Regions from separate parts of the Streptomyces sp. NBC_00086 genome, predicted to be linked through region 2. Evidence: riboswitches for the same ligand, from Rfam matches in the RefSeq annotation. Region 2 holds a riboswitch; each other region holds the start of a gene.
The links. Region 2 has a riboswitch for cobalamin ahead of OG276_RS04690 (ribonucleoside triphosphate reductase). Riboswitches for the same ligand answer to the same signal wherever they lie in the genome.
Positions count from the first base shown of each region.

Region 1: it holds a riboswitch for cobalamin, as region 2 does, so the genes downstream of both, OG276_RS10610 (energy-coupling factor ABC transporter permease) here and OG276_RS04690 (ribonucleoside triphosphate reductase) in region 2, are expected to answer to the same signal.
Region 3: it holds a riboswitch for cobalamin, as region 2 does, so the genes downstream of both, OG276_RS02130 (ABC transporter substrate-binding protein) here and OG276_RS04690 (ribonucleoside triphosphate reductase) in region 2, are expected to answer to the same signal.
Region 4: it holds a riboswitch for cobalamin, as region 2 does, so the genes downstream of both, OG276_RS17470 (CbtB-domain containing protein) here and OG276_RS04690 (ribonucleoside triphosphate reductase) in region 2, are expected to answer to the same signal.

Region 1 is NZ_JAPELZ010000001.1:2,430,094-2,437,076, forward strand. It holds gene OG276_RS10590 (hypothetical protein) at 1-44, shown strand, start outside; gene OG276_RS10595 (winged helix-turn-helix transcriptional regulator) at 270-1,151, opposite strand; gene OG276_RS10600 (MFS transporter) at 1,290-2,546, shown strand; gene OG276_RS10605 (flavodoxin family protein) at 2,578-3,294, opposite strand; cobalamin riboswitch at 3,576-3,770, shown strand; gene OG276_RS10610 (energy-coupling factor ABC transporter permease) at 3,799-4,494, shown strand; gene OG276_RS10615 (energy-coupling factor ABC transporter substrate-binding protein) at 4,503-4,832, shown strand; gene cbiQ (cobalt ECF transporter T component CbiQ) at 4,836-5,585, shown strand; gene OG276_RS10625 (energy-coupling factor ABC transporter ATP-binding protein) at 5,582-6,439, shown strand; gene OG276_RS10630 (hypothetical protein) at 6,455-6,983, shown strand, end outside.
Region 2 is NZ_JAPELZ010000001.1:1,022,219-1,029,201, reverse strand. It holds gene OG276_RS04705 (NADP-dependent isocitrate dehydrogenase) at 1-1,118, shown strand, start outside; gene OG276_RS04700 (hypothetical protein) at 1,258-1,710, opposite strand; gene OG276_RS04695 (glycoside hydrolase family 71 protein) at 2,096-3,811, shown strand; cobalamin riboswitch at 3,916-4,058, shown strand; gene OG276_RS04690 (ribonucleoside triphosphate reductase) at 4,102-5,880, shown strand; gene OG276_RS04685 (anaerobic ribonucleoside-triphosphate reductase activating protein) at 5,877-6,500, shown strand; gene OG276_RS04680 (nuclear transport factor 2 family protein) at 6,528-6,920, opposite strand.
Region 3 is NZ_JAPELZ010000001.1:486,339-493,321, forward strand. It holds gene OG276_RS02115 (PE-PGRS family protein) at 20-1,564, opposite strand; gene OG276_RS02120 (ABC transporter ATP-binding protein) at 1,542-2,342, opposite strand; gene OG276_RS02125 (iron ABC transporter permease) at 2,339-3,394, opposite strand; gene OG276_RS02130 (ABC transporter substrate-binding protein) at 3,391-4,383, opposite strand; cobalamin riboswitch at 4,421-4,558, opposite strand; gene OG276_RS02135 (helix-turn-helix domain-containing protein) at 4,570-5,652, opposite strand; gene OG276_RS02140 (hypothetical protein) at 5,837-6,289, shown strand; gene OG276_RS02145 (aldo/keto reductase) at 6,341-6,983, opposite strand, start outside.
Region 4 is NZ_JAPELZ010000001.1:3,913,169-3,920,151, reverse strand. It holds gene OG276_RS17485 (TIGR04222 domain-containing membrane protein) at 1-339, shown strand, start outside; gene OG276_RS17480 (histidine phosphatase family protein) at 349-816, opposite strand; gene OG276_RS17475 (phytase) at 938-2,224, shown strand; cobalamin riboswitch at 2,315-2,451, shown strand; gene OG276_RS17470 (CbtB-domain containing protein) at 2,490-2,708, shown strand; gene OG276_RS17465 (CbtA family protein) at 2,739-3,491, shown strand; gene OG276_RS17460 (hypothetical protein) at 3,607-3,894, shown strand; partial or broken gene OG276_RS17455 (alpha/beta hydrolase) at 3,982-5,476, shown strand; gene OG276_RS17450 (TetR/AcrR family transcriptional regulator) at 5,430-6,068, opposite strand; gene OG276_RS17445 (alpha/beta fold hydrolase) at 6,200-6,983, shown strand, end outside.

The DNA of each region.
Region 1 (6,983 bases), 1.4 Mb from region 2:
CGCACAACTATGTGGAGTGGCTGGAGTCCAAGAAGCAGAGCTAGACCGTTTCGGCGGAGGACGATCGATACGGCGGCGAGATTCGGCTCTGGCGTCTGGGGCGAGCCGGCCCGGTGAGGACAAGCCCGGCACCCGCTGACCCACTGGTGGCCGGTCCGGCCCTGGTAGAGGATCGCGTTGACGATCTCCCACATCGGGCAGGCGCCCTGATGGCCGCTGACAGCGAGGGCTGACGCTCGCCCGTGACAGAACCCCACGGCGACGCGATGTCAGTCCTCCACGGCCAGGCGCCGCACCTCGGCCAGCGCCTCGTTCACCGCTGCCGGGATGTCCGTCACCGGAAAGCGCGCGTGCCGCACCGTGCCGTCGCGGTCGATGACCAGCACGATCCGCTTCAGCCGCAGCAGTTGTCCGGCACGAAAGGTGGGCAGGCGCAGGGCGGCGGCGAGGCGGAGGTCGACGTCGGAGAGGAGGGTGAAGGGGATGCCCTCCTGGTTCGCGAACACGCGCTGTTCATCGGGGCGTTGGGTGCTGACGCCGCGCACCTCCGCGCCCGCGGCGCGGAAGTCCTCGTAGGCGTCCCGGAAGAGCCGGTTCTCCAGTGTGCAGCCGACGGTGCCGGGGATGCGCGACCAGCCCTCCGGTAGGGGGCTGGGGCTCCCGGTCGCCGGATAGCAGAACAGGACGGTGGCCACGGCGTCGGCCACCGGGTCAACCGGCGCGCCGTCCCGGTGACCGGGCAGCCGCAGGCGCGGCAGCCGCAGGCCCGTCAGGTCCGCGACGCGCCGCGCCGACGCGCTCGTCTCGCCGGCGGTGCCGCTGAGAGAGCCGTCGCCGAGGAGCCAGCGGTCGGCCCAGTCCTGCATCGACAGCAGGACCGGCAGCAGGCCCCGGCCGCTCTCGGTCAGCCGGTACTCGTGCCGCGTCGGCCGCTCCTGGTACGGGACCTTCTCCAGCACCCCCGTCTCCACCAGGTGCGCCAGGCGCTCGGCGAGCACCTTCCGGGAGATGCCCAGCTCCTCCTGGAGCGCGTCGAACCTGTGGTGCCCTCGGGCGGTCTCCCGGATCAGGAGCAGGCTCCACCAGTCGCCGACCACCGCCGCGGCTTGCGCGATCGCGCAGGCGGCGTCCCGCTCGGGGATCGACCTCATCACCACGTCTCCCCTCCTGCGCGCACGGCGGCCGTTCGTCGGGACCATCTTGCGCCATGAGGTCAGTTCCGGATAGAAACTCACCTGGAGCGAGTGAGTTCCCAAAAGAGACTAACAAGACCCGGGGGTGGGCTCCGCATGAGCGGAACACAAGTGATCCACGAGCACGACCGACGCGACGACGAACGGGAGACCTCGTCGCCGGGCGTCTTCTGGCGCTACTGGGCCGCCGCCACGGTCAGCGGCGCGGGCACCGCCGTCACCGTCCTCGCCCTGCCGCTCGTCGCCCTCACCGTTCTGGACGCCACCGCTTTCCAGGTCGCCCTGCTCGCCGCCGCCGGGCAGGTCTCCTGGCTGCTGCTCAGCCTTCCGGCGGGCGTCCTCGCGCAGCGCGTGCCGCTGCGCCGACTCCAGGTCACGCTCGACCTCGTACGGTTCGCGGCGCTCGGATCACTGCCGCTCGCCTGGTGGATCGGCACACTCACGTATCCGCACCTGGTGTTCGCGGCGCTCGTCACCGGCTCGGCGACCGTGCTGTTCGACATCGGCAACTCGACCTTCCTGCCCGCCGTCGTCCCGGCCCGGCAGCTGGCCGCCCGCAACAGCGTCATGTCGGGCACGCACGCCGTCACCGACACCGGCGGCCCCTCCCTCGGCGGCGTCCTGATCGGTGCGACGGGCCCGGTCGGCGCGATCGTCGTGGACGCCGCCAGCTACCTGGCCTCCGCCGTGCTCTTGCGCACCCTCCCCGAGAGCCGCCCCGTGCCCCGCACCAGCGAGAGCGCGCTGCGGCTGATGCGCGCGGGATGGCGGTACGTCACCAAGCACCCGGTCATGCGCCCCTGCATGATCTGGGCGACCGCCGCCAACTTCCTCAACGCGGCCCTCGTCACCCTCACCCCCCTCTACCTGGTCCGCGGAGCCGGCCTCGACTCCATGCAGCTCGGTCTCGTCCTCGCCATGGACGGAGTCGGCGCGCTCGCCGGCGCCGCCGTCGCGGTCCGCGTGACCACGCGCCTCGGCACCGCGCGGGGCATCATCCTGGCCGACCTGGCCGGCGGCGCGCTGCTCCTGCTCGCCCCGCTGACCACGTCGGCGGGGGACGCGTTCTGGTTCGCCCTGGGCAACGCCGGCTTCGCCTTCGGCACCGTCATCGGCTCGATCACCACCCGCACCTACCGGCAGACGCAGTCGCCCCCGGAACTGCTGTCCCGCGTGATGGCCACGGTCCGCTTCGTCTCCTGGGGCGCGCTGCCGCTCGGCGCGCTCACCGCCGGCCTCCTCGCCACCCAGTTCGGCGCCCGTACCGCGCTCTGGACCGTCTGCGCCGCCGCCCTCCTGCCCCCGCTCTACCTCTTCTCCACCCAGGTGGGCCGCCACCGCGACCTCATCTGACGCCCTGGACCGCGTCCCTTGCGGCCCGAGCTCAACGGTGCTCGGGGTTCTCGAAGTCGAACCGGCAGCCGGCGTCCCACTCGGAGCGCTGGTTTCCGTGGGCGGGGATGCCACCGGTGTCCTTGAGCATCCTCGCCAGGTGGAGCTGGTTCCAGGTCATGAAGGTCGTGTTGCGGTTCGTGAAGTCGTTGTCCGGCCCGCCGGAGCCGGGGTCGAGGTACGACGGGCCCGGGCCGGCCTCACCGACCCAGCCCGCGTCCGCCTGCGGCGGAATGACGTATCCGAGGTGCTGGAGGCTGTACAGGACGTTCATCGCGCAGTGCTTGGCGCCGTCCTCGTTGCCGGTGATCAGGCACCCGCCCACCCGACCGTAGTAGGCGTACTGGCCGAGCTCGTTGAGGATCGACGAGCAGGCGTACAGGCGCTCGATCACCTTCTTCATGACCGAGGAGTTGTCACCCAGCCATACGGGCCCAGCCAGCGTGAGGATGTCTGCGGCCATGACTTTCGAGTAGATGACCGGCCACTCATCGGTCTCCCAGCCGTGCTCCGTCATGTCCGGCCAGACGCCGGTCGCGATGTCGAGGTCCACTGCCCTGAGCACCTCGACCTGGACACCCTGGCGCTTCATGATGCCGGTGCTGATGTCGATCAGGCCCTGCGTGTGGCTCTGTTCCGGCGACCGCTTGAGGGTGCAGTTGATCACCACGGCACGCAGGTCGTCGTGAGACATGGCGTTGTAAGTCATCGTCGCGCTCCTCCGGTAGCCACCCGTCCAGCCTCACCGGCGCCCGGCAGGCCCGCCACCCGGCCGCACCCGTCCGGGTCGTCCGGGTGGAACACGCGGCCGGAATAGTGCGGCGACGCGCGGCAGCCCGTCCTCGGCGGTCACGGGCCTACGGAACTCCCTTTTCAGCCCGGGGCATTGAGTCGGACGGCGACGACGCCGACACATGGTGTGACGCACAAGCGGAATCCGGCCGCCGCCCGGCGCGATTGGGGCGGGTTGTTACCGGTCCGCGCGGCCGACTAGGGTCAGCGGGCCTTGGTGTTCGGGAAACCGGTGGGAAACCGGTGCGGCCCTCGCCACTGTGATCGGGAAGTCCGGCTCCACTCCTGCGGGAAAGCCACTGGGCTGCGCGGGAGGTTCCGCGCTGCCCGGGAAGGCGGAGCATGGACGTCAACCCGTGAGCCAGGAGACCGGCCGGGGCGCGTTGTCCATCCACGAGGTGCTGGAGAGGTCTCCCTACTCATGCATATAGCCGAGGGGTTCCTGCCCCCTTTGCACGCGGTCGCCTGGGGCGCCGCGTCCGCCCCCTTCGTCGTCCACGGCGTCCGCGCGCTCACCCGCGAGGTGAAGGCCAACCCGGAGAGCACGCTGCTGCTCGGCGCCTCCGGAGCCTTCACCTTCGTACTGTCCGCCCTGAAGATCCCATCCGTGACGGGCAGTTGCTCGCACCCCACGGGCACCGGGCTCGGGGCGATCCTGTTCCGGCCGCCGATCATGGCGGTGCTCGGCACGATCACCCTGCTCTTCCAGGCGCTGCTGCTGGCACACGGCGGGCTCACCACCCTCGGCGCCAACGTCTTCTCCATGGCCATCGCCGGGCCCTGGGCGGGCTACGCCGTCTACCGGCTGCTGCGGAAGTCCGGTCTCCCGCTGATGGTGACCGTGTTCTTCGGCGCCTTCTTCGCCGACCTGGTCACCTACTGCGTCACCAGCGTGCAGCTCGCCCTGGCCTTCCCCGACCCGGCCTCCGGATTCCCGGGCTCGCTCGCGAAGTTCGGGGGGATCTTCGCGGTCACGCAGATACCGCTGGCGGTGAGCGAGGGGCTGCTGACCGTCCTGGTGATGCGGCTGCTGATGGCGTCGAGCAAGTCGGACCTGGTCCGGCTGGGCGTCGCGAAGCTGACCTCCGCCCGTACCGAAGAGAAGGCGGCGGCCTGATGAGCGGGATGTCCAAGAACGCGAAGATCAACAGCCTGCTGCTGCTCCTGGTGGCGGCGCTGGCCGTGCTGCCGATCGCCCTGGGGCTGGGCGAGGGCAAGGAGGAGCCCTTCGCGGGCGCCGACGCTCAGGCGGAGACGGCGATCACCGAGCTGAAGCCGGATTACGAGCCCTGGTTCTCCCCTCTGTACGAGCCCCCCTCGGCCGAGATCGAGTCCGCGCTGTTCGCCTTGCAGGCGGCGCTGGGCGCGGGCGTGCTCGCGTACTACTTCGGCGTCCGCAAGGGCCGCCGCCAGGGAGCGGCCGCCGCCGCAGCCGCCACCGCCCCGGAGGCCTAGGCGGTGCTGCCGATCGACGTGGCCGCGCACGGCAGTCGCTGGCGCGGCCGGCACCCGCTGGAGAAGGCACTGCTCGGGATCGGGCTGACCGTCACCGCCGTGTGCCTGCCGCCCTGGCCGGGCGGGCCGCTGGTGGCCGCCGCCACCCTCGTCGTGCTGCTCGGCCCGGCCGGGGTGGCCGGCCGGCAGCTCTGGCGGGCCTTCCGGATCCCGCTCGGCTTCTGCTTCACCGGGGCGCTGCCGCTGCTGTTCGCGGTCGGCGGCCCGGCGGGGCCGGTGTCCCTGGCCCCCGACGGCCCGCGGCTCGCCGCCGAACTGCTGCTGCGCACCTCGGCGGCCTCGCTCGGGCTGCTGCTGTTCGCCTTCACCACCCCGGTCTCCGACGTACTGCCCCGACTGGTCCGGGCCGGGGTGCCGGCCCCGGTGGTGGACGTGGCCCTGGTCATGTACCGGATCGGCTTCCTGCTGCTCGACTCCATGGCCCAGGTCCGCCGGGCCCAGGCGGCCCGGCTCGGTCACACCGGCCGGGCGGCGGTGTGGCGCTCCCTGGCGGGGCTCGCCGCCACCTCCTTCGTACGGGCCTTCGACCGCGCGGCCAAGCTCCAGGCGGGGCTGGCCGGACGCGGCTACGACGGCGCGCTGCGGGTCCTCGTACCGGAGGCGGCCCTGTCGTGGCGCTTCCTGGCGGCCACCGCAGGGCTGCTGGCGGCCCTGATCACCCTGACCCTCACCCTGAAGGGGCTCTCCCTGTGAACGCGTCGCCGAACCCGTCGCCGGACCCGTCACCGAACGCGGTGGTGGAGCTGTCCGGCGCGGGCTACGCCTACGAGGACGGCCCGGCGGTGCTGACCGGCGTCGACTTCGCCATCGCGCCGGGCCGGGCGCTAGCCCTGCTGGGCCGCAACGGCAGCGGCAAGACCACGCTGATGCGGCTGCTGAGCGGCGGCCTGCGGCCCGGCGCGGGATCGCTGCGGCTGGACGGCACGGAGGTCTCGTACGGCCGGGCCGGACTGACCCGGCTGCGCACGTCCGTCCAGCTGGTGGTGCAGGACCCCGACGACCAGCTGTTCGCGGCCTCGGTGGAACAGGACGTGTCCTTCGGCCCGATGAACCTGGGACTCCCCGCTCCGGAGGTCCGTGCCCGCGTGGACTCGGCCCTCGCCGCACTCGACATCACGCACGTCCGGGACCGCCCCACGCACCTGCTCTCCTACGGCCAGCGCAAGCGCGCGGCGATCGCGGGGGCGGTGGCGATGGCTCCGCGCGTACTGATCCTGGACGAGCCGACGGCCGGCCTGGACCCGGACGGCCAGGAGCGGCTCCTCGACGTCCTCGCGGGCCTGCGCGCCGCCGGCACGACGGTGGTGATGGCCACCCACGACGTGGACCTGGCGGTCCGCTGGGCCGACGACGCGGCGGTCCTGACCCCGTCCGGCATCCGCTTCGGCCCGGCCGAGGCGCTCCTGTCCGACCCGGACCTGCTCACCTCGGCGGGGCTGCGCCCGGCCTGGTCCCCGGCGGTCACGGCCGTCCTGCGGGCCCACGGCCTGCTCGCTCCGGACTCCCCCGGCCCCCGAAACCCGGAGGCGCTGGCCGCCTGGCGGTAGGTAGGTTGCGCGTCCATGAAGACGCTGAAGGCAACCTCGGAGCCGAAGTCCCTCTTCTGGGAGGGCGAGGACCTGGTCGACCCGATCGGGGGCTTGCGCCGCTGGGCGCCGGACGGGCGCGAACACGACTTCCGCCCCGTGCTCTCCTACCGGTTCGACCGCGCGGTGCGCTCGCCCTCGGGGCGCTGGACGGTGGTCTACGAGGAGCGCGGCACCAAGGCCCTCCTCCTCGAAGGGGCGGAGATCGTCCGCGAGTTGGACCGGAGCTTCTACCACGCCGAGGAGTACGACTACCCGGTCGCGCTCGGCGCACTGCCGGACGGCCGTGAGGTGCTGGTGCACTGCCCGGACCAGTTCGACATCCTCGTGACCGAGGACGCGGCCACGGGCGAACGGCTGACCCCCGCCGCCCGGTACACACAGGACGTCTTCCACTCCCGGCTCGCGGTGAGCCCGGACGGGCGGCGGCTGCTGTCCGCGGGGTGGGAGTGGTATCCGTTCGGCGCGGTTCGGGTCTTCGACCTGGCCGCGGCGGTGGCCGGCG
Region 2 (6,983 bases):
AGGCCGACACGCTCGCGGTCCTTCCGGACAGCAGCTACGCCGGTGTCTACCAGGTCGTCATCGACGACTGCCGCGCGCACGGCGCGTACGACCCGTCCACGATGGGCTCGGTGCCGAACGTCGGCCTCATGGCCCAGAAGGCCGAGGAGTACGGCAGCCACGACAAGACCTTCGAGCTGGCCGCCGCCGGCACCGTCCGCGTCGTCGACGCCTCGGGCGCCACGGTCCTGGAGCAGGAGGTCGCCGCCGGCGACATCTTCCGCGCCTGCCAGACCAAGGACGCGCCGATCCAGGACTGGGTCAAGCTCGCCGTCACCCGCGCCCGCGCCACCGGCGTCCCGGCCGTCTTCTGGCTCGACGAGGGCCGCGCGCACGACGCGCAGCTGATCGCCAAGGTCAAGACGTACCTCGCCGACCACGACACCGATGGTCTGACCATCAAGATCCTGTCGCCGGTCGAGGCCACCGCGTACTCCCTGGAGCGCATCCGCCGCGGCGAGGACACCATCTCGGTGACCGGCAACGTGCTGCGCGACTACCTGACCGACCTGTTCCCGATCCTGGAGCTGGGCACCAGCGCCAAGATGCTGTCGGTCGTCCCGCTGATGAACGGCGGCGGCCTCTTCGAGACCGGCGCCGGCGGCTCCGCCCCGAAGCACGTCCAGCAGCTCGTCAAGGAGAACTACCTGCGCTGGGACTCCCTCGGTGAGTTCCTCGCGCTGGCGGTCTCCTTCGAGCACCTCGCCACCACCACCGGCAACGCCCGCGCCCAGGTGCTGGCCGACACCCTGGACCGGGCGACGGGCACCTTCCTCAACGAGGACAAGTCGCCGAGCCGCAAGCTGGGCGGCATCGACAACCGCGGCAGCCACTTCTACCTCGCCCTGTACTGGGCGCAGGAGCTGTCGCGCCAGACCAGCGACCCGAAGCTGGCCGCCGCCTTCGACCCGCTGGCCAAGGCGCTGGCCGAGTCCGAGGAGAAGATCGTCGGCGAGCTCATCGCCGTCCAGGGCGCCCCGGCGGAGATCGGCGGTTACTACCAGCCCGACGCCGCCAAGGCCTCGGCGATCATGCGGCCGTCCGCGACGCTGAACGAGGCGCTCGCGCTCCTCGGCTGAATTCAGCCACGGCAGGACTGAGTTCCGTCAGGAACGAGTCCTGCCAGGGCTGAGGTCCGTCAGGACCGAGGTCCACCGCTCCAACGGGTGCGCCCCGGTCGGCAGTCGCCGGCCGGGGCGAACCCGTTTCCGCGTCCGGTCACAGGGGGTGCACCTGCTCCGGCGCGAAGGCCAGCGGGTCACGTCCGGCGGCCAGGATCCGCAGCCCGGGGGCCACGGCGAGCAGTTCGCGCAGCCAGTCCAGGGCCTCGGACGCGAGGTGCTCGCAGCCGTCGAGGACGAGCAGCATGTCGCGCTCCGCCAGCCACGACGTGGCGTTCGACGTACCGCACGGCAGGAACGGCATGCCCGGTACGCAGCCCAGAGCGGCCGTCAGGTCGCGGACCCCGAACCGCCGGTCCATGGACACCACGGCCACGCCGTCGTAAAAATTGGACGAGAGCCGTTGCCCGATCTCGTGCACCAACTGGCTCCGGGGCTCACGGAACCGACCGGTGACGGTCAGCACTTTGCCCTTCCGCACGGCGGTGAAAAGACGGGACAGCTCCGCGGAGGTCGCCGGGAACGTACCGGCTCCTCTGGAATCCCTCATCGGCACGATGCCCCCCTGCATGCGTGACCTGCGGCAAGAGGGTTGTTTCAAGCCGCATGAAGACGATTATGCGCCACTTTTCTGGAAAGGCCAGGGGAATTCCCTATTCCGGTGAATCGCCCGTGGCGCCCGGTGATCGCAGCAGTTGTACAGGTCACACGCCTTTGTCCAGCCGGGCGTGCAGAGGTGCCGCTCTGAGGTGCGGCCTTTCCCTCGCGAGCGCACCGAATCCCGTCCCGTCTCCGTCCGATCTCCGTCCGATCTCTGTCCTACCTCCGCCCCGTCCCCCGGGGAACAGTTGTCCGGGGCCCCGGAATCCGCTGTACTGCTGCAGTGCCGCCCGATGTACGGGCATGGCGCGGGCATATTCGGGGGAGGGGTCAGGATGAGTGCGGACCGGCGTCGGGCAGGGCGGGGCGCGAGACCCGCGTCGCACCGGCGCCGTGCGGGATTCCGGCGTCGAAGACCCCTGCTGAGCCTCCTCCTGTCCGCCTTCCTCCTCGTGGGCGTCTGCGCCGCGACGGGCATCGCCTGGGAGCCCCGTACCGTCGCGGACGCACGGACCCGCTCGGGACCCGGCCCGGCCGCCACCCTGCCCGGGACCCCCGGCGACGGCCCCGCGCCCGCCACCACCGGCCCCACCGCCACCGGCGCGGGCAGCGCCGCCCCGCAGAGCCCGGGCGGGCCGGCCCCGGACCCGAAGGCCCAGGGGTCCGGTACGGACGGCGGGACGCGCCCCACCGGAGCCCTGCCCTTCGACCTGCCGCAGCCGGCCGCCCTGCGCTCCGGCGCCGCCGGCAAGAAGCTGGTCTTCGCCCACTACTTCACCCCGTACCCGCTCTCCCTGGACAACGCGAACGCCGACGTCGACTACTACACGCGCAACTACCTGAAGCCGGACGGCGAGAGCGGCAAGCACGCGCGCTACGGCGGCCTGCTGCGCGACCGGCCCCCGCCCGTCGCGCCCAAAGCCGGCAACTGGGAGCTCGCCAACCTCCAGCAGGAAGTCCGCACGGCACGCGCCGCCGGCATCGACGGATTCACCCTCGACCTGCTCTCCCTCTCCGGGAAGAACCTCGAACGCTGCAACCTCCTGATGGAGGCGGCCCGTTCAGTGGATCCGGGCTTCAAGATCATGCTGATGCCGGACATGACCTCCCTGGGCACCGACGACCCCGCCGTGCTCGCCGACCTCCTCGCGGACCTCGGCACGTCACCGGCCGCCCACCGGCTCCCCGACGGGCGGCTGGTCGTCTCGCCCTTCAAGGCGGAGGAGAAGAGCGCCGCCTGGTGGACCCGGGTCATGGACGTCCTGAAGTCACGGCACGGCATCCGTACCGCCTTCGTCCCGCTCTTCCTCGACTTCGGCGCGCACAGGGTTGCGTTCGAGTCCATCAGCTACGGATTCTCCGAGTGGGGCAGCCGCAGCTACGTCGGCCAGGAGGGCTCCACGCGCGACGTACGGCGCGCCCACGCCGCGGGCAAGATCTGGATGCAGCCCGTATCCGTCCAGGACGCCCGCCCCAACCAGGGGATCTACGACGAGGCGGGCAACACCGCTACCCTGCGAGCCACTTGGAACCGCGCCATCGAGGACGGGGCGGACTGGGTCCAGCTCACCACCTGGAACGACTACAGCGAGGGCAGCCAGTTCGCGCCCTCCCTGCACAACGGCCACGCCTATCTGGACCTTTCCTCGTACTACCTCACGCGGTTCAAGACGGGCGGCTGGCCGAAGATCGTCCGGGACACGCTGTACCTGAGCTCGCGCACCCAGTTCGCCGCCGCCGACCCGGCCGGCGGCCAGTCCCTCGTGATGTCGCTGCGGGGCGGCAGCGCCGCGGCCCGGGATACGGTCGAGGTCCTGAGCTTCCTGACCGCACCCGCGAGCATCCGTACGGCCGTAGGGGCGGCCGGGGACGCGCACGAAGCCCCGGCCGGGGTCCACTCCGAGCTGATTCCCCTCCGTCCCGGCGCCGGCTCGGCGGCCGTGGTGCGGGACGGCAGGACCGGGGCCCGGGTGGAGCTGCCCTACCGGGTGGACCGCACGGTGGAGGTGCAGGACCTCCAGTACCACGCCGCCAGCAGCGGCCGGGGCTGACTCCGCGAGGCCCCTGCGGCTGCTCTCCGCAGGGGCCGAAGTCCCTTGGTTCGGGACCTTCGTCACCCCATATGTAGTGGTGGCGCTCTGCTGTCGCATCCATATGTAGTGTTGGCCTTGCCGGTTCGGCGGGGCCTTGCCCCGACCGAGGCAACAGGGAACCCGGTGGGAATCCGGGACTGCCCCGCAACGGTTACGTCCGCCACGGCGGACGAGTCCGACACCTGCCGGCACGGGCCTTCGAAGAGGGCCCGCCATTCTTCCGTGCCGAGCCTCGTGGGAGGGCTGCCGTGACCGCTGCCGTCGATGCCGTAGAGACCGTGACCGAATACCTGGACCGCCGGGACTGGCGGGTGAACGCCAACGCCAACCAGGGCTATTCGCTCGGCGGGCTCATCCTCAACGCCGCGGGCAAGGTCACCGCGAACTACTGGCTGGAACGGGTCTATCCCGCCGCCGTGGCCCGCGCCCACCGCGAGGGCGACCTCCACATCCACGACCTGGACATGCTCTCCGGCTACTGCGCCGGCTGGTCCCTGCGCACCCTGCTGGCCGAGGGCCTGGGCGGAGTCCCCGGACAGATCGACTCCGCCTCGCCCAGGCACCTTTCCTCGGCCGTCGGCCAGATCGTGAACTTCCTTGGCACCCTGCAGAACGAATGGGCGGGCGCCCAGGCCTTCTCCTCCTTCGACACGTACCTCGCGCCCTACGTCCGCCTCGACGCGATGACGTACGGCCAGGTCAGGCAGTGCGTCCAGGAACTCGTGCACAACCTGAACGTGCCCTCGCGCTGGGGCACCCAGACCCCCTTCACCAACCTCACCTTCGACTGGACCTGCCCCGAGGACCTGCGCGAACAGGTCCCGGTGATCGCGGGGGAGGAGGCCGGCTTCACCTACGGCGAACTCCAGGCCGAGATGGACATGATCAACCGGGCGTACATCGAGGTGATGGCGGAAGGCGACGCCACCGGGCGGGTGTTCACCTTCCCCATCCCGACCTACAACATCACCAAGGACTTCCCCTGGGAGGGCGAGAACGCCGAGCGGCTCTTCGCGATGACCGCCAAGTACGGCCTCCCGTACTTCCAGAACTTCATCAACTCCGAGCTCGAACCGAACATGATCCGCTCCATGTGCTGCCGGCTCCAGCTCGACCTGACCGAGCTCCTCAAGCGCGGCAACGGCCTCTTCGGCAGCGCCGAGCAGACCGGATCGATCGGCGTGGTCACCCTCAACTGCGCCCGCCTCGGGCACCTTTGCGCGGGTGACGAGGAGCGGCTGCTGGCCGAGGTGGACCGGCTGTGCGAGCTGGCCAAGGAGAGCCTCGAACTCAAGCGGGTCACCGTCCAGGATCTGATCGACGGCGGCCTCTTCCCGTACACCAAGCGGTACTTGGGCACCCTGCGCAACCACTTCTCCACCATCGGCGTCAACGGCGTCAACGAGATGGTCCGCAACTTCAGCGGGGACGCGCACGACATCACCTCGCCCGAGGGGCACGCCCTCGCGGTCCGCCTCCTGGACCGGGTGCGGGCCCGGATGACCGACTTCCAGGAGAGCACCGGCCACCTCTACAACCTGGAGGCCACCCCCGCCGAAGGCACGACGTACCGCTTCGCGAAGGAGGACCGGGCCCGCTTCCCCGACATCCTCCAGGCCGGCACCGACGCCAACCCGTACTACACCAACTCCTCCCAGCTGCCCGTCGGATGGACCGACGACCCCTTCGAGGCGCTGGAGCGCCAGGACGAGCTGCAGGGCAAGTACACGGGCGGCACCGTCCTGCACCTCTACACCCCCGAGCGGATCCCGACGGCGGAGGCCTGCCGCAAGCTGGTCCGGCGCTCGCTGGAGACCTTCCGGCTCCCGTACCTGACGGTGACCCCGACCTTCTCCATCTGCGCGGACCACGGCTACCTGGCGGGGGAGCAGCCCACCTGCCCCACGTGCGGGGCGGCGTGCGAGGTGTGGACCCGGGTCATGGGCTACCACCGCCCGGTGTCCTCCTTCAACATCGGCAAGAAGGGCGAACACGCCGAGCGCGTCCACTTCAAGGCCGCGGTGTGACCGCCGCGGCGGCGCCCGGCGAGGTCGTCCGGATCGGCGGCTGGTCCCGGCTGTCCACCTGCGACTGGCCCGGCCGCCTGGTCACCACCGTCTTCTGCCAGGGCTGCCCCTGGCGGTGCGGCTACTGCCACAACCCGGGCCTGCTGCCCGCCCGGGCCCCCGCCGCCGTCTCCTGGGACGAGGTGCTCGGCCACCTCGCCCGCCGGACGGGACTGCTCGACGGGATCGTCTTCTCGGGCGGCGAACCGCTGCTCCAGCGCGGCCTGCCGCAGGCCGTGCGGGAGGCCCGTGCGCTGGGCCTGGAGGTCGGGCTGCACACCGGGGGAGCCTTCCCCCGGCGGCTGGCCCGGCTGCTGGACGCCGGCCTGCTGGACTGGGTCGGCTTCGACGTCAAGGCTCCGCCCGGCCGGTACGAGAAGGTCACCGGCATCGGCCACGCCGCCGCCTCGGCGGAGCGCAGCCTGCGCCTCCTGCTCGCCTCGGGGGTGCCCCACCAGCTCCGCACCACGGTGGACCCGGCCCTCCTGGGCCCGCCCGCCCTGGCCGAACTGGACGACTGGCTCGCGGGACTGGGCGCGGGGGCCACGCTCCGCCAGACCATGCGCCCGCCGGCGGCCTGAGGCCGGGAGCGATCCGCAGGAGACGGCCTACGAGGCTCCGCCCGCGCCCGGCGCGAACTCCGGCTGGTCCAGCAGTCGCAGCCAGCTGCCGTCCGGCTGGCGGCGTACGACCTGGGCGCGGGCCCCGGCGCCGTCGCTCGGAGGGGTGGAGGTGAGGGCGATGCCCTCGCTCACCAGCGTCGGCAGCGGGGGCTCCGGCTCGAAGCGGGGCCGGTTCGCGAGCACCCGCTCCCACAGGGCGCGGATGGCCTCCCGCCCCACCGTCAGTTCGCCGGGCGGGAAGGCCATCACGGCGTCCACCTCGTAGAGGGCGGCGACCCCGGCCGCGTCACCGGCGTTGGACCGCTCGACGAACAGGCGGGTGATGTCCTCGGGGTGCAGGGCCTTCTCGTACGACGCGTAGTCGGTGGTGTCCGGCACGGCTTCCTCCTGCGGTCGGTCAGCTCTTCGGGGTGCGGTTCAAGCCTCGCCACCCAGCGATCA
Region 3 (6,983 bases), 540 kb from region 2:
GTGCACACCGCGGTGGCGTTCAGTCGAGCATGCGCCGCATGACCCACAGCGGCAGCGCCGGATTCCGGGCCGCCGCTCCCGCCGTCCGCTCGTCGCCGAGGAGCGCGACCAGCGCGGGCACCGGCAGCCGCGGATGCTCCACGGCTTCCCGGCGGACCGACGGGGACGGGTCCCCGAGCAGCCGCTGCGCCGACTCCCCGGACAGCCGGGGGTCGGTCGCCGCCCGGGCCCGGACCTCCTCGTCCTCGTCCCGGCTGAAGCGTTCCACCAGCTCCGCCGTGGAGTCCGGGTCGTCCAGCGCGAGCTGCCGCAGCCGCCGGTGGGGGTCCTCGGCGTAGCGGAGCAGGTTCCGGCCGGGGAAGTTCGGGTGGCCGTAGGGGCGGTTCGGCGTGGACAAGCTGCCGGTCCACCAGGTGAAGACCTCCAGCAGCATGTCCGCCGGGGCGTCGTCGCACCGCTCCGCGAGGAACAGCCGCACGGTCCGGTCCTCGTCCCGGGCCAGCCGCTCCACGACATCGGCCGGCAGCCGCCGGGCCATCGCCACGCTGCCGCGCAGCACGGGATGCACGGATCCGGCGATCCGCCGCATCGCCCCGGGATCACCGTGCAGGTCCATCACCCACCGTGCGGGGCGGCGCATCGCGTCCAGTTCCAGGCCCGGCAGGAAGCCGGCCCGTTCGTCCTCCGTCAGCTCGGGCCGCAGCGATACGGCGAGGCGTACGGAGCGATCCGGATCGGCGGCGAGTACGGCGACCTGGCCGGGCTCCAGGTACGGGTTCTCCGCGAGGAACCTCCGCCAGGTGGGGTCCGGGCTCCCGCTCAGGCGCTGTACGAGGTCCCGGTCCAGCCGTCTGGTCTCGACGAGGTCGAACGTCACCCTCGCCCTGTCGAAGAGCTCGCAGGTGACCGGGGCCTCCTCGTGCCGGGCCAGCGCGACCGCCGTCCGCACCACCTCGGCGGGATCCTCGGCCAGGCGGGCCCGGATCGCCTCGTCGAAATCCGCCCAGCCCGCCTCGGCCGCCGCCGCGCGCACGGTGGCCGCCGGATCGGCGGCCAGGGCCCGGAGCAGCCGGTGCGGCATGCGGGGCAGGCTCGCGGCGTCCGCCCGGGCCTCGTCGGAGCGGGCCGCCGCCAGCGCTTCGTACACGTCCTCGGTGAGCAGGCCCCCGGCGGCGTCCGCCAGGTACGCCAGCCCGTACCGGCGCCGGTCGTCCGGCTCGCCCCGCACGAGCCGGGACCACTGTTCGGTGGTGAGGGTGACGCAGGTCCGGGTGCCGGTCCTGAGGAACCGCAGCGTGACGCCCCGGTGCTCGGCGAGGCTGCCGCGCACGCGCCGGTCCGGGTGCGCGATCGCGGCCTCCACCACCGCCTGCGGCAGGTCCGCGCGGTACAGCAGCTGGTCGCTGATGCCGAGGAGCCCCACCAGGATCTCGTCGGGCGCGGCCCGGTTCATGCTCAGGCCCTCCCGTCGGTCCTGGCGCAGCCGCCGGCTCACCGCCTCCCCGAACTCCAGGTCTTCCCAACCCGCCGTCACGTCCGTCTCAGTACCCCGTTCGGTCCCCATCCTCCGGAAGGTAGACGATGTTGACCGCGCCCGTCGTCGGGTGGGTGCCGACGCGGGTGCGGACCCCGTAGACCTCGGCCAGCAACGGCTCCGTCAGCACCTCGGCCGGGGTGCCCGAGGCGGCCACGCGGCCGCCCGCCAGGACGTACAGGCGGTCGCAGTACATCGCCGCCAGGTTGAGGTCGTGCAGGACCAGCAGGGCGGTGGCGGGCAGGGCGCGGACCAGGCCGAGGATCTCCAGCTGGTAGCGGATGTCCAGGTGGTTGGTCGGTTCGTCCAGGGCGAGCAGGCCGGGGTCCTGGACGAGGGCGCGGGCCACCAGGGCGCGCTGGCGCTCGCCGCCCGAGAGCCCGTCGAAGCGGCGGCCCGCGAGGGTGCCCGCGCCGACGGTGTCCAGGGCCCGCGCGACGCGGCGCACGTCGTCCGGTCCGTCCTGCTCCCAGAACCGTTTGTGCGGGCTGCGCCCCATGGCCGCCACCTCGCGCACGGTCAGCCCGAAGGTGCCCGCCGCGTCCTGGGGCACCACCGCCACCCGCCGGGCGCGGTCCTTGACGCCCAGCGAGGCCGCGTCCACGCCGTCCAGCAGGACGCGCCCGCCGGTCGGGCGCAGGGTGCCGTAGACGCAGCGCAGCAGTGTCGTCTTGCCGCTGCCGTTGGGGCCGACGACTCCGACCGTCTCGCCGGGGCGGGCGGTGAGGTCGATCCCGTGCAGCAGCGGCTGCCCGTCGATCTCGTAACGCACGGCCTCGACGGCGAGTTCCGTTGCCCCGGCCGTCATCCCACGATCCCTTCGGTACGGGTGGACCTGCGCAGCATCCACAGGAAGAACGGCCCGCCGACGAGCGCCGTGACCACGCCGACCGGAATCTCTTCCGGTGCGGCGGCGGTACGGGCGATCAGATCGGCCAGGGTCAGGAACACCGCCCCGCCCAGGGCGGCCACGGGCAGCAGCGCCCGGTGTCCGGCGCCGACGACCATCCGGGCGGCGTGCGGCACCATCAGCCCCACGAAGCCGATCGCCCCGCTGTAGGCCACCAGTACGCCGATGACGAGCGAGGTGAGGACGAACACGGCGGCCCGGAACCGGCTCGTGTCCAGCCCGAGCGTCCGGGCGCCCTCCTCCCCCGCGAGCAGCAGGTCGAGCGGCCGGGCGAGGGCGACGAGCAGTGCGGTGCCCAGGAGCAGGGCGCCGGCGGGCAGGGCGAGTTCGCCCCAGCGTGCACCGCCGAGCCCGCCGAGGGTCCAGAACAGCACGCTGCGGATCTGGTCGGGGTGGGCTGCCAGCACCAGGATCAGGCTGGTCAGGGCGGACAGCACGTACTGGACGGCGACTCCGGCGAGGATCAGCCGGCCGGTGGTCATGGCGCCGCCGCGCCGGGCCATCGCGTAGACGGCGACGAGCGCGCCCATCGACCCGGCGAACGCGGCGAGCGGTACGGCGGCGCCGCCCGCGAAGCCGAGGAACCCGGCGCCGAAGACGATGACCAGCACGGCTCCGGCCGAGGCCCCGGAGGAGGCTCCGAGCAGGAACGGGTCGGCGAGCGGATTGCGCACGAGGGCTTGGAGCACGGTTCCCGCGACGGCGAGTCCCGCGCCGACGACGGCCCCGAGCAGGACGCGCGGCATCCGGACGTCCCACACGATCGCTCCGAAGGCGCCCGCTCCCCCGCCGGGCCCCGGCCCTGCGAGCACGATGTCGAGCACCTGACCCGGAGGGATCCGTACCGGTCCCAGGGCCAGCCCCGCCAGGGCCGACGCTGCCAGCGCGACGGCGAGCAGGGCCAGTACGACCGGCGTACGGGTGAGCGCGCCGGCGGCCCGCAGCCTCACGCGGCGTCGGGGTGGAGCTGGCCGCCCAGCGACTCGACGGCGTCGGCGATGCGGACTCCGAGCACGGCGGAGGACAGCGGCAGCACGACGAACCGCCGGTTCTTGATCGCGGGTACCTGGGCCAGCGCCGGGTCGTTCAGCAGGCGCTGCTTCTTGGCTTCGACGGTGGTGCCGCCGTAGTCGTAGATGAGGACGACCTCGGGCTTCCGCTCGATGACCTTCTCCCACGACACGTCGCCGAAGGTGTCGTCGAGGTCGGCGAACACGTTGGTCCCGCCCGCCAGCGCGACGATCTCGTTGCCGATGCCCTTGCCGCCCGAGGTGAAGGCGGAGGCCTCGCCCGAGTCGTAGACGAAGACGGCGGGCTTGGCCCGGTCCTTCACGCGTGCGCTGACGGCTTCGATGCGGCGCCGTTCGTCCGCGAGGAGCCGCTCGCCGCGCTCGGGAACGCCGAAGGTCCGCGCCACCTCGGTGATTTCGGTCCTGAGCTGGTCGAGGCCGACCTTGCCCTCGGTGCAGTACTCCACGCTGAGGCGGGAGTTGATGCCGGACTTCGCCAGTCCCTCGCGGTCGCGGCCCTGCGCCTTGTCGAAGGCGCTGGAGTAACCCCCGTACACGAAGTCGGGGTTGGCGCCGAGGAGGATCTCCTTGGAGGGGTACTCCTTCGCCAGGACCTTGATCTTGTCGTACGCGGGCCGGTAGGCGGGCAGTACGGCATCGTCCAGGTAGGCCGTGCCGACCGTCTTCCCCTCCAGCCCGAGGGCCAGGAGGATCTCGGTGGCGTGCTGGTTCATGGCGACCGCACGCTGCGGCGGGGCCTGATAGGTGCTGGTGACACCGCAGTTGGTGACCGTGTACGGGAAGCCGGGCGCGGCTCCCACCGCCGCCTTCGCGTCCTGCGCGGCGGGCGATCCCCCACACGCGGCCAGCGGAATCAGGAGGGGGACGGGCAGGAGCGCGCGCAGCAGCGCACGGGGGTACGAAGACATGGTGAAGCCTCTCCGGGGGATCCGCGTCCCCTGGTCGAACCGAAAGAGGCGGTGCGTCAGTGTCTGACTCCCGGGTCCCCGCGCGGGGGTGTCCGGTCACAGTGGCGGGACCGCACCGGATTCGCACCGGTTTCCTGTCCTGCACCGCCTGGATAACGCGGCCCAGTCTGCCAGAAGGGCGGGGCGTCAGCGCCTCGGGTGCCCCGCGCCGGCCGCCCGCGCCGCTCCCGCCGGCCGGGAGGCGAGGGTCCGCAGCGCTTCGTCGGAGGGTGATCCCGGCTCGGCCGTGTAGAGGTAGAGGGTCTGGTCGGGGTCGTCCGGGAAGGTGAGGGACTCGTACTCCAGGGCCAGTTCACCGACGGCGGGGTGCCGGAAGCGCTTGGTGCCATGAGTGTGTTCGAGCACGTCGTGCCCGGCCCACCAGCGGCGGAAGTCCGCGTCCAGCGCGGCCAGTTCATCGACGAGGGGGCTCAGCGCGGGATCGTACGGGTGCCGGCCGGCGTAGAAGCGCAGCGCGGCGACGGCTCCGCGCGCGGCGCTCTCCCAGTCGGCGAAGAGCGCGCGGGCGGCGGGGTCGAGGAAGAGGAACCGGGCGAGGTTGCGGCCGCGTTGGCCCGGTGTGCCCGACCCCACTGTGACGCCCGACTCCACCGCGTCCAGCTCCACCGTGTCCAGCTCCGCGGCGCCCGACTTCACAGCGTCCGCCCCCACCGCGCCCCCCTCGGGCCCGTCCCCCTCCGGCCCGTCCCCCTCCAGCCCGTCCCCCTCGGGCGCCCCGAAGTCGGCGTAGAGGACCTCCGCGAGCCGGTTCGCGGCCAGGACGTCGAGCCGGCGCCCCATGATCATCGCCGGGGTGCCGTCGTCCAGGGCGTCCAGCACCCGGTAGAGGCCCGCCCGGACCCGCTGCGGTCCGTCGGTTCCCGCGGGGCCCGGGCCGCCGCCCGCCGAGTCGGCGGCGCGCCCCGGGGACCGCTGCGGCCGGGCCAGGTCGAAGAGGTGGGACCGCTCGGTGGCGTCGAGCCGCAGCGCACGGGCCACGGCGTCGAGGACCTCGGCGGATACGTGCAGGGTGCGGCCCTGCTCCAGCCGGGTGTAGTAGTCCACGCTGACCCCCGCGAGCTGCGCGACCTCCTCGCGCCGCAGCCCGGGCACGCGCCGCCTTCCCGGATGAGCGGCGACGCCCACCGCCTCGGGGCCGATCCGGGCTCGGCGGGAACGCAGGAAGTCCCGCAGGTCGGACCGGGGCTCGCGCCCGGCGGTGGCAGTCATTACCCCAGGCTAGGCCGTCCCGTTCGGATCGTGCCGGTCCGCGCCGCCCGGCAGCGCGCCGGGGTGCGGCACCGGACGGCGCGGACCCGACCGGCACGATCCGAACGGGACGGCCGAGGCCGGGCCGTGTCACAGCCCGGTGACAGCGGCCCCACAGGTGCCGGACCCGGGCGATCATGACCCGATGCGCAGACACCATGTGATCATCGCCCTCACCGGCGCCGGACTCCTCGCCCTCACCGGGTGCGGCAGCGACTCCGACGCTCCGGCCCCCGGCAAGACCTCCGCCCCGGCTTCGACCGTGCCGAGCACCGGTCCGAGCGGCAAGCCCAGCGCCGATCCGAGCGCGGCCCGCCCCGACACCGGCCTCCCGCCGAGCCCCGCACCCGCGCAGCGCGCCGCCTACCTGGCCGCGCTCGACGCGATCGACCCCGAGATCGTCAACGGCAAGGACGACAAGGCCGTCTCGCGCGGTCTCGACCAGTGCCAGTCCATCAAGGGCGAGAAGGACCCGGCCAAGCGACTGGCCGGCGCGAACCAGCGCTTCATCGGCCCGAACCACCCCGACGGCTTCGGTCCCGTCAAGTCCGCCCTGATCGTCGCGGCCGTTCAGGCCAACCTCTGCCCGACCTACTGAGCCCCTCCGAGGGCGGGGCGGAATCCGGGCGGTGGCCGGTCGGCCACCGCCTCATGCCGTCTCGTACCGGTCAGCGGCCAGGGTCGCGAGCTCGCCCTCGGACAACCGCAGGCAGCCGGCGGCGACGTTCTCGGCCAGGTGGCCGAGGTCGCCGGTGCCGGGGATGGCCAGAACGTGGGAGCCCTGGTGCAGGGTCCATGCCAGCCGGATCTGGGCTGCGCTCACGCCGTGGGCGCGTGCGACGGAGCGGACTTCACGGCTCGGTCCGGTGGTGGCGCCGGCGGTGCGTCCGGTTCCGGCGATCGAGTAGAACGGCACGAACGCGATCCCCTGCTCACCACAGATGTCCAGGAGCTCCTTCTCTTCGGGGGACGCTCCGATGCCGTACATGTTCTGGACGCAGACCACCGGTGCGATGCTCCGGGCCTCGGCGAGGTGGTGGGTGCGGACGTTGGACAGGCCCAGGTGCCGGATGAGTCCGGCCGTACGCAGGTCGGCCAGTGCGCCGAAGCGCTCGGCGATGGAGTCGCTGCCGACGATGCGCAGGTTCACCACGTCGAGGTGGTCGCGGCCGAGCTGGCGCAGGTTCTCCTCGACCTGGCCGCGCAACTGCTCGGGCGCGGCGTGCGGCAGCCACTGGCCCGAGGGGTCGCGGCCCGGTCCGACCTTGGTGGTGATGACGAGCTCGTCCGGG
Region 4 (6,983 bases), 2.9 Mb from region 2:
TACGAGATCGGCCGTCGGCTGGCCGCATGGGGCCTGGTGAAGGGCGCGGACCGCCGCGTGACCCGTAGCGGGAGACGACACCTGGAGGCGGCCGGGCGCGACGCGAGCATCCCGGAGTACGTCCTGCGCGGGGCCGCCGGCGTCCTGGACGCCACGGCCCGACGCCCGGTCGGCCGCCCGGTCGGCCGCGCGCAGGCGGTTCCACGCCGTCGTGGCCCGACGTCGGGGCGCAGGCTGCCGCGCATGGACGGCGACTCCGATCCCGGCTCGCACTCGGGCTCGTACTCCGACGGCGGCGGAGGCGGCGGAGGCGGCGACGGCGGAGGCGGCGGTGAGTGAGGCGGGGAGTCAGGGACTGCCCGGCGGATCCTCCGGCCCGCCCACGAGCAGGTTCCAGCGCCCGGAGCGCCCCGTCAGCGTCGTCACCGACCCCGGGCGTGCGTCGAGCCGCCAGAAGGCCGCCGCCGGCAGCTCCAGGGCCCACACCACGGCCGCCCGTACGACGCCCTGCCCGGCCACCGCCCGGTGCGTCCCCGGCGCCAGCGCGCCCAGGTGTGCGCCGACCCGCGCGATCAGCGTCTCGACCGACTCGCCGCCGCCCGGGGGCGCGTACGCGGTGTCGGTCATCCACCTCCGCAGCCCCTCGGGGTCCTCCCCGGCCACGTCGTCCATGGCCCGCCCGGCCCAGGCGCCGTGGTCCTGCCCGCGCAGCCCTTCGTGCCCGGGGCACGGATCTGCGGACGGGAAGCGGTGGAGGCGCCCCGCTTCGTCCAGAGGCGGAATCACGAGACGGACTCGTACGGTGGTGGGGTGCACCGTCCGATTCTTCCGGGGTTTCGCACCGCGTTCAACCATCGGCCATCTGTTGGGTGCGGACATGACAATCAACCCCGCGAGCGTCTTCCTCTCAGGGCAAAACCCTCATAAAGGAAGAACATTGACCACACGTCTCGCCGCCCGCGCCTCCGCACTCGTGCTCTGCACGGCACTCGCCGGGTCCGTGGCGCTCCCCGCACAGGCCTCCTCGATCGGCACCGTCCGGCCCAGGGCCGAGACCGCGCCGCTGTACGACGACGAGGCCGGCGGCGACGCCAACGCGGACGACCCGGCGATCTGGCGCAACGCCGCCGACCCGGGCCGCAGCCTGGTGATCGCGACCGCCAAGCAGGGCGGCCTGCGGGTCTACGACCTGGAGGCCCGGCAGGTGCAGTCGCTGCCCGCCCCGGCCGGACCGGGCGCCGACGACGCACCCGGCCGCTTCAACAACGTCGACCTGGTCAGCGGCCTGCGCCTGGGCGGCGGGCGCGCCGATGTCGCGGTGGTCAGCGACCGGGGCAACGACCGGCTGCGGATCTACCGGATCGACCGGAACCGGCCCGGCGGCCCGCTCACCGACGTCACCGACCCGGGAGCGCGCCCGGTCTTCTCCGCCGACCAGGCCGAGATCAACGAGCAGAAGACCGCGTACGGCCTGGCCACCTGGACGGACCGCAAGAGCGGCCGGTCCTACGCGGCGGTCAGTCAGCGCAACCGCACCCGGATCGCCCTGCTGGAGCTGGTCGCCACCCCCGCAGGCACGGTCGACTACCGCCAGGTGCGCACGCTGGACCTGCCGTCCTCCTTCCGCCTGCCGAACGGCGCTTCCTGGACGCCCTGTGCCGAGCCGGGCGAACTGCCGCAGATCGAGGGCATGGTCGTCGACCCCGCGGACGGCACCCTGTACGCGGGGCAGGAGGACGTCGGGATCTGGCGCATCGACGCGGGCCTCGGCGGCACGCCGAAGCTGATCGACAAGGTGCGCGAGTACGGCGTGCCCGGCACCTACGACGAGGAGACCGAGGAGTGCGCGCCCGGCGCCGATCCCGGCTACGGGGGCAAGCGCCTGAAGGCCGACGTCGAGGGCCTGACCCTGGTCACCGAGGCCGACGGCGACGGCTACCTGCTCGCCTCCAGCCAGGGTGACGACACCTTCGTCGCCTACGACCGCGAGCGCGAGGACCACAACGAGTTCGAGGGCGCCTTCCGCATCACCGCGGCCTCCGCCACCCTTGACGGCTCCGAGGTCTGCGACGGCGCCGCCGCCCTCAACGCCCCCCTCGGTACGCGCTATCCCCGCGGCCTGCTCGTCGTCCAGGACGGCCGGGAAACCCCGGGCGACGGCGACCGCGAGGCGACCGGCTTCAAGTTCGTCGGCCTGGGCGAGGTGGTCGACGCCATCGGCTGACGCCGTCGGCCGGTGAGACGCGCCGGTGAGACGAGCCGGTGCGACGAGCCGGTGAGACGGAACCCTCCTGCAAGGACGCTGTAAGGCCGCCATAAAGAGCGGTACGGTGGCGGACGACAAGACGACGGTATGACGGAAGTCCGGTTGAGAATCCGGCACGGTCGCGCCACTGTGAATCCTCCCGGAGGGGGAGGAAAGTCAGACCCGCCACCGTCGTCGCAAGCACCACTGACCGGGACGCGTGTTCCCTCTGGAGGTTCCTGCCATGGCCGACTCCGCCGTGCCCACGACTGCCGCCCCGCTGGCCGTCGCACCCATCTCCCTCTCCACCCTGGCCCCTTGGGCGCTGTTCGTGGGCGTTCTGATGCTGGTCCTGCTCTACCTCGTCGGCGCCGAGCAGGGCGCCACCGCGATCTTCGAAGGCGACACCGTGCACGAGTGGATGCACGACGGCCGCCACCTCCTCGGCTTCCCCTGCCACTGATCCACCGATCCGCAAGGGACCGAAAACTTCATGAACCCCATTTCCCCCCGCGTGCTCCTCATCAGGGGCATGCTCGCCGGCCTGCTCGCCGGAGTTGCCGCGTTCCTCGTCGCGTACTTCCTGGGCGAGTCCCAGGTCGACGCGGCGATCGCCCTGGAGGAAGCCGGATCCCACGATCACGGTGACGCCGAGGCGGCTCCGGTCAGCCGGGCCCTCCAGGCCACGGCCGGGCTGGGCACCGGAACCCTGCTCTACGGGATCGCGCTCGGCGGCATCGCCGCGCTCGTCTACTGCTACGCCCTGGGCCGGATCGGCCGCTTCGGCCCCCGGGCCACGGCGCTGCTGGTCTCCGGCGGTCTGTTCGTCACCGTCACCCTGGTGCCGTTCTTCAAGTACCCCGCCAACCCGCCGGCCGTCGGAGACCCCGAGACCACGGTCCAGCGGACCACCCTCTACGTCCTGATGCTCGCGCTCGGCCTGCTGCTCGCGGCCGCCGCGCTGATCCTGGGCCGGCGCCTCGCGCCGCGCCTGGGCAACTGGAACGCCTCGATCGCAGCCTCGCTCGCCTTCGTGGTGGCCGTCGCCGTCGCCTACGCGTTCCTGCCCGGCATCAACGAGGTGCCGACGGGCTTCCCGGCGGCGCTCGTCTGGCAGTTCCGGCTCGCCTCGCTCGCCATTCAGGCCGCGATGTGGGGAACTTTCGGCCTGGCTTTCGGATTTCTTGCCGAACGGGCTCTTGTCCCCGCCGCAACACCCAAGGAGGCTGTACAGCCTGCGAGTTGACGTCTTGCGTGCAAGTGAATGAGAGGCTGGTGACGGCGCGGTGGCGACGGCGACCCGAGAGCTCGGGGACCATCGAAGACCCAAAGGCCGCCGGGAGGCGCCGCACTGGCTTCACTTGCCGCACTGGCTTCGCCTGCCGCACCTGCCCAACCGGCAGCAGTGGCGAGACGTGCGGGAGTGGCGGGGCTGGACGGGCGCGGCCCCGTTCTGGCTGAACGCGGTGCTCCTGCTGCTGACCCCCTTCTCCACCGTCACCCTGCTCGCGCAGATCGGCATCATCGCGGGCCTGACCGCCGTCGCCGGTCTGGCCCGCCACCTCTGGTCGGGTGACTACGGCCATGCGGCCATCCACTCCGCCGCCGCGCTCATGGGTGCGGCGGCAGTGGCGGTGGTCGTGGTCTGACGGGGGGCTCGCCGGGGGGCTAGCCCCCCGAACGACCTTCCCGGCTCCCGGATGTGATGGCCGGGGATGCCCAACCATCCTCGTTTCATGACCACTTACCGCAGCAAGACCGCACTCGTCGCCCTGGCCGCCACGGCCGTGGCGGCCACGCTGACCGGTACCGCCGGCGCCGCGGCCGCCACCGCCGCCGGCCGCGCCGCCGCGCCCACCCTGGCCTGGACGGCGTGCACCCACACGGGCCACCTCGACGGCCAGCAGTGCGCGAAGCTGTCCGTCCCCCTCGACTACGCCGACCCGGCCGGCCCGCACGTCGACCTCGCCGTGTCCCGGCTGCCCAGCACCCGTCCCGCCGCCCGGCGCGGGACGCTGGCCGTGGTCCCCGGCGGGCCGGGCGGCTCGGGCGTGCAGCGGCTCTCGCAGAAGGGGGCCGCGCTGGCGGGGCAACTGGACGGCGCGTACGACCTCGTCGCGCTCGACCCGCGCGGAGTCGGCGGCAGCGTCACCGCCGAATGCGGCCTGGACGCGGCCGACCGGCGCCTGACGACCCTGCGCTCCTGGCCCGGCGCCGACGGGGGGATCGCGGAGAACGTCGACCGCTCCCGCCGGGTGGCCGAGGCCTGTGCCGCGAACGGCGGCGCGGAGCTGCGCAGTTTCACCACCGCCAACCAGGCGCGCGACATGGACCGCTTCCGGGAGGCCCTCGGCGAGCGCAAGCTCTCGGTGTGGGCCGTCTCCTACGGGACCTACGTGACGGCGGTGTACGCGCAGAAGTTCCCGCACCGCACCGACCGCCTGGTGCTGGACAGCAGCGGGGACCCCGACCCGACGCGGGTCGCGCGCGGCTGGCTCGCGAACATGGCGCAGGGCGCCGACGACCGCTTCCCCGACTTCGCGGCCTGGGCGGCGGACCCGGCGCGGGCGGGGGAGGGGCTGCGGCTCGCCGACCACCCGGACGACGTACGCCCGTTGTTCCTGGCCCTCGCTGCGGAGCTGGACCGCTCCCCGAAGCCCTCGAACGTACCCGGCCTGCCGCTGACGGGCACGATGCTGCGCCAGGCCCTGCAGACCGCCCTCTACGGCGACGCCCAGTTCCCCGCCTTCGCCCGCCTCGTCCGCGAGGCCCGGGACCCCGGGGCGGTCCCCGAGCTGCCCAAGGAGCTCGCCGCGGTGCTCCCCGACTCGGACGCGTCGCTGATGGTGGGGGTCATCTGCAACGTCGTGGCCTGGCCCAAGAACGTCTCCGGGTACGAGCGGGCAGTGGCCGCGGACCGCGCCGCGCACCCCCTGACGGCCGGGATGCCGGCGAACGTCACCCGACGCCCCCGCCGAACGCCCCACCCGCATCACCGACCGGGGCCCCTCGAACATCCTGATGGTGCAGAACCTCCGCGACCCGTCGACCCCGTACACCGCCTCCCTGAAGATGCGCGAAGCCCTCGGCTCGCGCGCCCGGCTGCTCACCGTCGACCACGGCGGCCACGGGGTCTACCTGGGCAACGGCAACGCCTGCTCCGACCGCACGGTCACCGCGTACCTCACGACGGGGGAGCGTCCCCTGCGGGACTCCGTGTGCCCGTCCTGAAGATCCGGTCCAGGTGGTGGCGCAGCACCGCGACGGCCGACTCGGGGCCCCGCTGGCCGACCAGGATGCTGGTGCCCATGGTCGCCGCCATGGCGAGCAGGCTGATCGCCTCCGTGCGCGCGTCGACGTCCGGGTCGGCCAGGCCGGTTTCCTGGGCCTGGGCGATCAGCCCGGCCACCGCGTTCTCGGCGGCGTCGGGGTTGTCGATGAAGGGCTGGGCGGCGAGGGCCTCGTCGGTCACGGACAGGATCGAGTAGGAGCTGTAGAGGAGGTGGAAGGTGCGGCTCTCCTCGTCGGTCGGCAGGGAGGCCAGCAGCAGGGCCTCGATCGTCGCGCGCGGGCCGGGGTCGGGGCCGGCGGCGGCCAGGCGGGCGCCGACCCGTGTGGTGAAGCGGTCGGTCAGGTGCTGGAGCCCGTAGAAGAGCAGCTTCTCCTTGGTCTGGAAGTAGTACTGGACCAGGCGCAGGGAGACTCCGGCCTCGGCCGCCACGTCGCGCATGCCGACGGCGTGCAGCCCGCGCCGTCCGGCGACGCGGATGAGTGCCTCGGCGATCTGGGTGCGCCGTTCCTCGTGGTCCACGCGTTTCGGCATGTTCTGGTGTCTCCGCCCGTCGGTGCCCGTGGGTGATGAGCCCGCGGCTCGTTTTCATGGTACCGCCGTATCAACATCATGGTACGGTCGTATCACGAAGAACGGATCCCCGGTCCTCCAGGAGGTGCCCCGTGCCCGACAACAAGCCCCGCCGTGACATCGGCCGCTACGTGAGCGACGAGCTGCGCGACCGCTACTTCGCCGCCTGCGACGCGCTCTACGCGAAGGGGGCGCCCGCCCGCTCCGAGACGGACGTGGAGACCAGCTTCGGGACCACGCACGTCTACCGGTACGGCCCCACGGACCCGGCGGCGGAGTCCCGTACGCCCATCGTCCTGATCCACGGCTCGGGCGGCTGCTCGGCCCAGTGGTACCCCAACACCGTGGCCCTCAGCGCCGACCGGCCCGTCTACGCCCTCGACACCCCCGGCGACCCGGGCCGCAGTATGCACCGCGCACCGATGTGGCAGCCCGAGCGCGCGGCCCAGTGGATGGACGAGGCCCTCGACGCGCTCGGCCTGGACCACGTCCACCTGGTCGGCTCCTCCTACGGCGGCTGGCTGGTCATCAACCAGGTGCACCTGCGCCCCGGCCGGCTCGCCTCGGTCACCGCCCTGGACCCGGGCGGCCTGGAGAAGGTGGGGCTGCGCTTCTTCGTGTGGATCTTCGCCAGTCTCTTCGCCACCTTCGCCCCCAAGGCGCTGCGCCCGACGCTGGCCAAGTGGCTGGAGCAGCCGGTCCTGGTCGTCCCCGAACTGCGGAGGTGGATCCAGGCGGGCGTCCGCGCCTTCCGGATCAAGCGCCCCGCCCCGCTGCCGCTGTCGGACGCGGAACTGGGCACGATCCGGACGCCGTTCTACCTGATCATGGGCAAGCGGAGCCTGCTCGTGCACCCGAAGCGCCAGCTGGAGCGGG